Regions from separate parts of the Shinella sp. 20P9.1.1 genome, predicted to be linked through region 2. Evidence: riboswitches for the same ligand, from Rfam matches in the RefSeq annotation. Region 2 holds a riboswitch; the other holds the start of a gene.
What was found. Region 2 has a riboswitch for S-adenosylmethionine ahead of AC27VQ_RS04650 (O-succinylhomoserine sulfhydrylase). Riboswitches for the same ligand answer to the same signal wherever they lie in the genome.
Positions count from the first base shown of each region.

Region 1: linked by a shared signal. The riboswitch ahead of metA (homoserine O-acetyltransferase MetA) and the one ahead of AC27VQ_RS04650 (O-succinylhomoserine sulfhydrylase) in region 2 are both predicted to bind S-adenosylmethionine.

Region 1 is NZ_JBYOLC010000008.1:257,725-262,114, reverse strand. Features, by position in the region: gene AC27VQ_RS16145 (aldose epimerase family protein) at 1-986, opposite strand, end outside; gene AC27VQ_RS16140 (GNAT family N-acetyltransferase) at 1,079-1,531, opposite strand; gene metA (homoserine O-acetyltransferase MetA) at 1,534-2,457, opposite strand; SAM riboswitch at 2,518-2,595, opposite strand; gene AC27VQ_RS16130 (hypothetical protein) at 2,694-2,954, opposite strand; gene AC27VQ_RS16125 (ABC-F family ATP-binding cassette domain-containing protein) at 3,197-4,390, opposite strand, start outside.
Region 2 is NZ_JBYOLC010000002.1:215,143-219,532, forward strand. Features, by position in the region: gene AC27VQ_RS04640 (Hsp33 family molecular chaperone) at 1-551, shown strand, start outside; gene apaG (Co2+/Mg2+ efflux protein ApaG) at 737-1,129, opposite strand; gene AC27VQ_RS04650 (O-succinylhomoserine sulfhydrylase) at 1,255-2,439, opposite strand; SAM riboswitch at 2,483-2,561, opposite strand; gene AC27VQ_RS04655 (2'-deoxycytidine 5'-triphosphate deaminase) at 2,640-3,746, shown strand; gene AC27VQ_RS04660 (LacI family DNA-binding transcriptional regulator) at 3,842-4,390, shown strand, end outside.

The sequences.
Region 1 (4,390 bases), on a different contig from region 2:
TGCCGCAGCGTCTCGCCGGGGCGCAGGATCGCCTTGGGGAAATCCGCGTGATTGACGGCGTCGGGCCAGATCTGCGTCTCCAGGCAGAAGCCGGCGAACGCGCCGTAGTGGCGACCTTCGAGGCCGGGAACGGCCGGACCGACCTTGGCGCCGGTATAGAGCTGCACACCCGGCTCGGTCGTCAGCACGGCAAGCGAAACGCCCGAAACGGGGCTGCGCACCTCGGCGACGGGACGCTTGGCCACGCGCTCCGGCGAAAGGCAGAAATTGTGGTCGAAGGCGACACCTCCCTCTTCCGTCTGGCGGGCAAGCGGGGTCCATTCCCTGAGATCGAAGGGCGTGCCGGCGACAGGGCGGACCTCACCGGTCGGAATGAGGTTTTCATCGACGGGCAGGTAGTGTTCCGCCGCCAGACGGATCTCGTGGCCCAGCGCATCCGCGCCGCCATCCAGAATGAAATAGCTGTGCTGGCAGAGATTGACCGGCGTCGGCGCGTCGGTCACGGCCTCATAGACGACGGAGAGCACGCCCTCGCCCGGCAGGCGATAGGTGCAGGTGATGGCGCAATTGCCGGGATAACCGGCGCGGCCGTCGGGATCGGTCAGCGTGAGCGTGACGAAATCGGCGCCCTTTTCGGCAATCCGCCAGTTCTGCCGGCCAATGCCGTCGCTGCCGCCGTGCAGATGCGTGACGCCGCGCTCGTTGCGTTCCAGCTGGTAGTCGCGACCGTCGATGGCGAAGCGTCCGCCGCCGATCCGGTTGGCGCAACGGCCGGGCGTGGCGCCGAAGAACGGCGAATGATCGAGATAGGACGGCAGGTCTTCGAAGCCGAGCACCAGCGGCGCATCGTGCCCGTCAAGCCTGAGGTCCTGGATGACGGCGCCCCAAGTCAGGACAGAGGCCGTCAGTCCGCCGCCCGATATCGTAACGCGCTCCACCGCTTCCCCCTGATCGAGCCGACCGAAGATATCCTGTTGCTGACCCACGCTTGCGTCTCCTCCGCCGGCTTTCCCAGCGCGGCAACCTGCTTCAATTCCTTGCCGGCCGCAACCGAAAAGTCATACTATTCGACAACCCGTCAGAGGTTCTTCTGATAGACGAGGAAGGAGGTCTTCTCGGCGATGCGGTCGTAGAGTTGGCGCGCAGTGGCGTTGAACTCCTGTGTCATCCAGTAGACCTCGGGCGAGCCGGCCTCCTTCGCCTTGGCATAGACGCCTTCGATCAGCGCGCGGCCAATGCCGCTGCCGCGCACGTCGGGATCGGCAAAGAGATCCTGCAGGTAGCAGACATTGCCAACCGTCCAGCACGAGCGATGGAAGAGGTAGTGCGCGAGGCCGACAGGCTTGCCGTCGAGCGTGGCGATGAGGCCACGGTATTCGCCCTCGGCGACCTCGCCCGTCAGACGGGCGAAGGTCGTGGCAAAAATCTCTTCCGGCAGAACCGTCTCGTAGAAGGCGAGATAGGCGGTCCACAGGCGGCGCCATTCGCCTTCATCATCCTTGTGCAGCGGGCGAATAACGACACGGCTCATGGTCAGGCTCCCGTTCCGATCTTTTCGAGGTCGTATGGCGTTGTCTGGTAGATTTCGTTGATCCAGTTGCCGAACAGCAGATGCGCATGGCCGCGCCAGCGGTTCTGCGGCGGCAGCGCCGGATCGTTGTGGGGGAAATAGTTCTTCGGCATCTTGATCGGCACGCCGGCCGAGACGTCGCGGAAATACTCGTCTGCGAGCGAGGTCGAGTCGTATTCGACATGGTTGAAGATATAGAGCCGGTTGCCGGCCGTCTCCTGCACGAGGCAAACGCCCGTCTCGTCGGATTCGAGCAGGATATCGAGATCGTCGACCGCGCGGACGTCCTCCGTGCGGATCTCCGTCCAGCGCGACACCGGCACTTCGAAATCGTCGGAGAAGCCGTTGAGATAGACCGATGACGGCTTGCGATTGTGGTGGCGATAGACCCCGAAAGCCTTTTCGTCGAGCGTGTGCTTGGGCACGCCGTGGAAATGGTAGATCGCCGCCATCGCGCCCCAGCAGACATTCAGCGTGGAATGCACATTGGTTTCGGTCCAGTCGAGGATGGCCTTCATCTCGTCCCAGTAGGTGACGTCCTCGTAGTCGAGCGTCTCCACCGGCGCACCGGTGATGATGAAGCCGTCGAACTTGCGGTGCTTCACTTCCTCCCACGTGTCGTAGAAGGCAAGCAGGTGCTCCTCGGAGGTGTTCTTGGCGCGATGGCCGCCGACACGCACCAGCGACAGTTCGACCTGCAACGGCGAGGCGCCGACGAGGCGTGCCATCTGCACTTCCGTCTTGATCTTGTTCGGCATGAGGTTGAGAAGCCCGATCTGCAACGGGCGGATATCCTGCCGGATCGCCATCGTTTCGGTCATCACCCGGACACCCTCGTTCACGAGAGTTTCGAAGGCGGGGAGCGTATCGGGAATCTTGATGGGCATGTCTCAACTCGATCCAAAACAAAAACCGGCCGCAACGACGTCGCAACCGGTCCACGTAAGGGTCTTCCTCGCGCGGCCCTTTAGCGACTTGTTTAACGTGGCTGCAAGCCGGCCGGCCAAATCACCACGAGGCATTTAAATAGCGCCACTCCGCCTGCGAATCAATCCATGCCCGAATGCACCGAGGCCCGGATGCGGCGGGCATCCGGGCCTCGATCGGAAATCTCGATAAAGGCTCAGTAGTAGCCGAACGAGAAGCTGTAGCCGTTGTGGCTGTTGTAGCCGTAGCTGCCACCGTAGTGCTTCTTGTAGCCATGGTGTTTCTTGTAGCCGTAATGGCCACCATAGTGCTTCTTGTAACCGTAATGCTTCTTGTAGCCGTGATGCTTGTGGCCATAGCCGTAGCTGTTGTAGCCGTAATTGCCAGCCTCGGACGGGGCGGCGAAGGACACGGCAGCGACAGCGGCGACGACGGCGGAAATGATGAACTTGCGCATGGGATGCTCCTGATCTCTTTCGGTTGCAGGATGAGCGCTTCTCATCCAATGACCCGACTATCCCATGGTCCGTTCATGCGCGCTGTTTCGGATGGAACAGGGCTTTTACCCTCAATCCCACCCACTGCCGTCATCCTCGGCCTTGAGCCGAGAATCCATACCGCACCCGCAGCGGTGGATGCTCGGGTCAAGCCCGAGCATGACGAGGAGGGGGGTGGCGGCGACATGTGTCCGGAAAGGGCTCAGCCCTCCAGTTCCTCCCGCAGCATTTCCAGCTCCAGCCATTCCTCTTCCATCTTCGTCAGAGATGCGCGCAGCTTTTCCATCTCCGTGGCCAGCTTGTTGAAGGTGGCGCGGTCCTTGGTGAAGAGGTTGGGATCGGCCATCTTCGCCTCGCGAGCGGCGATCTCCTTTTCCGCCTTCTCCATCTCCTTCGGCAGGTTTTCCAGCGCGAATTTCTGCTTGTAGGAAAGCTTGCCCTTGGCCTTGCCGTCCGCCGGGGCGGATGCGGGCGATGCCTCGGCGGCCTTCGCCTTCTCGGCCTTTTCCGCCTTGCGCTTCTCGTCGATCGCGCCACGGCGCTGCGCCATCATGTCGGTATAGCCGCCGGCATATTCGATCCAGCGACCATCAGGGTTTTCCGGGTCGGCAGGCGCGATGGTCGAGGTGACGGTGCGGTCAAGGAAGTCGCGGTCGTGGCTGACGAGCAGCACCGTACCGGCAAAACCGGCGACGATTTCCTGCAACAGGTCCAGCGTCTCGATGTCGAGGTCGTTGGTCGGCTCGTCGAGGATGAGCAGGTTGGTCGGGCGCGACAGGATGCGCGCCAGCATCAGCCTTGCGCGCTCGCCGCCGGAGAGGTTGCGGATCGGCGTGCGGGCCTGTTCCGGCTGGAAGAGGAACTCCTTCATATAGCCGGTGACGTGGCGCTGCTCGCCGTTGACCAGCAGGTTTTCGCCCCGGCCGTCGGTGAGGTAGTGGGCGAGCGTGTCATCGAGGTTCAGGTCCTCACGACGCTGGTCGAGCGTGGCGATCTCCAGATTGGTGCCGAGCTTGACGGTGCCGCTATCGGGTTCCAGCTGGCCGGTCAGCATTTTCAGCAGCGTCGTCTTGCCGGCACCGTTCGGGCCGACGAGGCCGATGCAATCGCCCCGGTGCACGCGGATCGAGAAGGGCGCGACGATGGTGCGCTCGCCGTAGGCCTTGGTGATCTTTTCCGCCTCGATGACCAGCTTGCCGGATTCCTGCGCATCGGAGGCGCTGGCCTGCACACTGCCCTGCGGGCCCTTGTGGCCGCGATAACGCGAGCGCAAATCGTGCAGCGCGCCGAGACGGCGCATGTTACGCTTGCGGCGTGCCGTCACGCCGTAGCGCAGCCAGTGCTCCTCGCGCTCGATCGCCTTGCCGAGCTTGTGCTGCTCCAGCTCCTCGGCCTC
Region 2 (4,390 bases):
TTCCGCTCGACGGCCACACGCTCGAAGAGATCGCCGGCGTCTATTTCCGCCAGTCGGAGCAGATTCCGACCAAGGTGCGGCTGGGTGTCGCCGAACTCTACGACCGCGACGAGGCCGGCAAATCCCGCCATCGCTGGCGGGCCGGCGGCATGGTCGCGCAGTTCCTGCCACAGGCACCGGAACGCATGCGCCAATCGGACCTTCCGGGCGGTGACGGTGATGAGGCCGGCCACAAGATCGCCGAGGACGACAACTGGGCCGAAGCCAAGGCCATGGTCGAGACGATCGACGCCGACGAGTTGACGGATCCCAATGTCGGCACCGAACGGCTGCTGTTCCGTCTCTTCCATGAGCGCGGCGTGCGCGTTTACGAACCGCAGCAGGTCTTCGACCGTTGTTCCTGCTCGCGTGAGAAGCTGAAGGGCGTGCTTGCCGGCCTCAGCGCCGACGACATCGCGCATACGGCCGACGACAAGGGCGAGATCGCGGTGACCTGCGAATTCTGCTCGACGACCTACCGCTTCGAAGTGGTGGAGGTTTTGCCGCAGTAAGGCGGTGCACGCCCCTCATCCGGCTGCCGCCACCTTCTCCCCGCAGGCGGGGAGAAGGGAGGGATGCAAGATCCCGCCTTGCGTCCACGAAAGTGATTTCAGGAAAACAGTCCGACTGAGTCCCTTCGCCCCGACTGCGGGGAGAAGGTGGCCGGGAGGCCGGATGAGGGGCAATCGCTCACCGCTCAATTCAGCGTGCGCGACTGCCCCGGCGTATCCAGCGAAAAGGCGGGAATGGCGACGTCGAAGGCTTCGCCGTTTTCCGCTTCCATGCGGTAGCGGCCGAACATGATGCCGGACGGCGTCTCCAGTGGGCAGCCGGAGGAATATTCGTAGGTATCGCCAGGGCGCAGCACCGGCTGCTCGCCGATCACGCCGGGGCCGTTGACCTCGTCCACCTGGCCGTTCTGGTCGGTGATGTTCCAGTAGCGTGTCACGAGCCGCACGGCGATGGAGGAATGATTTGAAATGACGACCCTGTATCCCCAGACGTAACGGCTGTCGTCGGGATCGGACTGATCGGCCAGATAATACGGCTCTACGGTCACTTCGATGTCGCGGGTCAGCGCACGATACATAGGCAAGCCTTGAACTGATTAGGTCCTGCTATTGTACAGGATTATGGTTTCGTCAAGGATAAGCAAAGAAGGCACCGGCTTTGTCGGCCGGTGCCTCCGCATTTGTCCGTTCTGTGTGGGCGAAATCAGGCCTGGACCTTGGAAAGCGCGCGGGCGAAATCTTCGAGCAGATCGTCGCTGTCCTCGATGCCGGCCGAGAAGCGCACGGTGCCGGCGGACATGCCAAGCTCGGTGCGTGCCTCGTCCGTCAGGTTCTTGTGCGTCGTCGTCGCCGGATGCGTGATCAGGCTCTTGGCGTCGCCGAGATTGTTCGAGATCTTCACGACTTCCAACGCATCCTGCAGCGCGAAGGCGGCTTCCTTGCCGCCCTTCATCTCGAAGCAGACGAGCGTCGAGCCGCCCGACATCTGCTTGGCGATGATATCGGCCTGCGGATGGTCCTTGCGGCCCGGATAGATCACGCGGGCGATCTGCTTCTGGTCGGCGAGGAAGTCGGCGATGCGGCTCGCATTCTCCGTCTGCTGCTTTACACGCAGCGGCAGCGTCTCGATGCCCTTCAAGAGCGTCCAGGCATTGAACGGCGACATGGCCGGGCCGGTGTGGCGGAAATAGTCGTGCAGGTTTTCGTCGATCCACTCTTTGTCCGAAAGAACGACGCCGCCCAGGCAACGGCCCTGGCCGTCGATATGCTTGGTGGCGGAATAGACGACGATATGCGCGCCCAGTTCCAGCGGCTTCTGGAAGAGCGGCGTCGCAAACACGTTGTCGACGACGACCTTGGCGCCGATCTGGTTGGCGAGCTTCGCAACGCCTGCGATATCGATCACTTCGAGCGTCGGGTTGGTCGGGCTTTCCAGGAAGAAGACCTTGGTGTTCTTCTGGATCGCGCCTTCCCAGTTGGCGAGGTCGCGGCCGTCGATCAGCGTACATTCGATGCCGTATTTCGGCGCGAGCGTCTCGACCACCCAGCGGCAGGAGCCGAAGAGGGCACGGGCGGCGACGATATGGTCGCCGGCCTTCAACTGGCAGAGGATTGCAGCGGAAACGGCGGCCATGCCGGAAGCGGTGGCGCGCGCATCTTCGGCGCCTTCCAGCATGCACATGCGCTTTTCGAACATGTCGTTGGTCGGGCTGCCGTAGCGGGCGTAGATGAAACCATCCGTCTCTCCCTTGAAGCGGGCTTCGGCCGCCGCCGAGGTGTCATAGACAAAGCCCTGCGTGAGGAAGATCGCTTCGGCGGTTTCGCCGTGCTGGGAGCGGGTGGTTCCGCCGTGAACGAGTTGGGTGGCCGGGCGCCAGGACTTGCTCATGTGATCGTCGCCTTCAAACAAAAAAACCGGCCGCAAAAGCAGGCCGGTTTTGAACCCGGCCTTTTTAGCTACTTGTTTAACGTGGCTGCAAGCCGGCCGGCCAAATCACCACGGGATAATCTGCTAATACTGCGCGCCCGCGCTTGCGTCAATTGCCGGCATTTGGTTTTGTGCGAGCCCTCTGACAGGACGGGATTATCATGGCTTCTGCGATACGCAGCACGGGCATTCTGGCGGACAACGCCATCAGCGGCTTGTTCGACAGCGGGCGGCTGAAAAGCGAGGCCGCGCTCGACAAGGACCAGATCCAGCCCGCAAGCCTCGACCTGCGCCTGGGCGCCAAGGCGTTTCGCGTGCGCGCCAGCTTCCTGCCGGGGCCGTCCCATCTCGTCGCCGACAAGCTCGACCGGCTGCAGCTGCACGTCATCGATCTCTCCGAAGGCGCCGTGCTGGAAACCGGCTGCGTCTATATCGTGCCGCTGATGGAAAGCCTCGACCTGCCGGCGGACCTTGCCGCCTCCGCAAACCCGAAGAGCTCCACCGGCCGCCTCGATATCTTCACCCGCGTCATCACCGACCGTGCGCAGGAATTCGACAAGATCCCGGCCGGCTATTCCGGCCCGCTCTATCTCGAAATCTCGCCGCGCACCTTCCCCATCGTCGTGCGCCGCGGCTCGCGCCTGTCGCAGATCCGCTTCCGCAAGGGCAAGGCCCTGCTCAATGAAAGCGAGCTGCTGGCGCTCCATGGGTCCGATACGCTCGTCGCCAGCGAGACGCCGAACGTCTCGGGCGGCGGCATCGCGCTCTCCATCGACCTCAAGGGCACAGGCCCGCACGGCCTGATCGGCTATCGCGGCAAGCACCACACCTCCGTGGTCGATGTCGACCGCAAGAACCAGCACGACATCTTCGATTTCTGGGAGCCGCTGTTCAGCCGCGGCCGCAATGAGCTCATCCTCGATCCCGACGAGTTCTATATCCTCGTCTCGCGCGAGGCCGTGCATGTGCCGCCGCTTTATGCCGCCGAGATGACGCCTTTCGATCCGTTGGTCGGCGAGTTCCGCGTGCATTATGCCGGCTTCTTCGATCCCGGCTTCGGCCATGCACCGGCCGGCGGCTCGGGCAGCCGCGCGGTGCTGGAAGTGCGCAGCCACGAGGTGCCCTTCATCCTCGAACATGGCCAGATCGTCGGCCGCCTCGTCTATGAGCACATGCTTGAGGCTCCCGAAGGGCTCTACGGTTCCGGCCTCGGCTCGAACTACCAGGCGCAGGGCCTGAAGCTCTCCAAGCATTTCCGCGCGGGCTGAACCCCGGCGCCGGGCGCTTTACAAGCAGGTTAAACGTTTTTATTGTGCGGTGAGCCGTGCTTCTTTTGCGGCGCCACGGCCAAGACGGGCTTTCCATGTCAAGACCCACGATCAAGACCATCGCGCAGGAAACCGGCCTTTCGATCGCCACCGTATCGAAGGCGCTGAACGACAGCCCACAGGTGCGGCCGGAAACCCGCGCCCTCGTCGTGGCGGCTGCCGAGCGTGTCGGCTACCAGCTCAACATGCATGGCGTGCAGCTGCGCACGGGAAAAACCTATCAGGTCGCCGCCATCATGACGGCGCCCGGCCCCAAGCAGAACGAGTGGGAAGGCGTCGAATATGCCCAGCTGCTCAGCGGCATTTCCTGGGCGCTGGAGGATAGTCCCTATCGTGTCTCGCTCTATGCGGTGCGTTCTTTCGAGGAGAGCATCGCCACGATCCGCCAGATCGTCTCGCTGAAAAAGGCCGACGGCATCATCGTGTCGGGAACCCATGCCGACGATCCGCGCGTGCGCCTCATGCAGGAAGCGGACTTCCCCTTCGTCACCTATGGCACGACGATCCACAACGCCCCGCACGCCTATGTCGATGCCGACAACGAGCAGATGATCCGCCTGTCGGTGGCGCGCCTTGCCGAACGC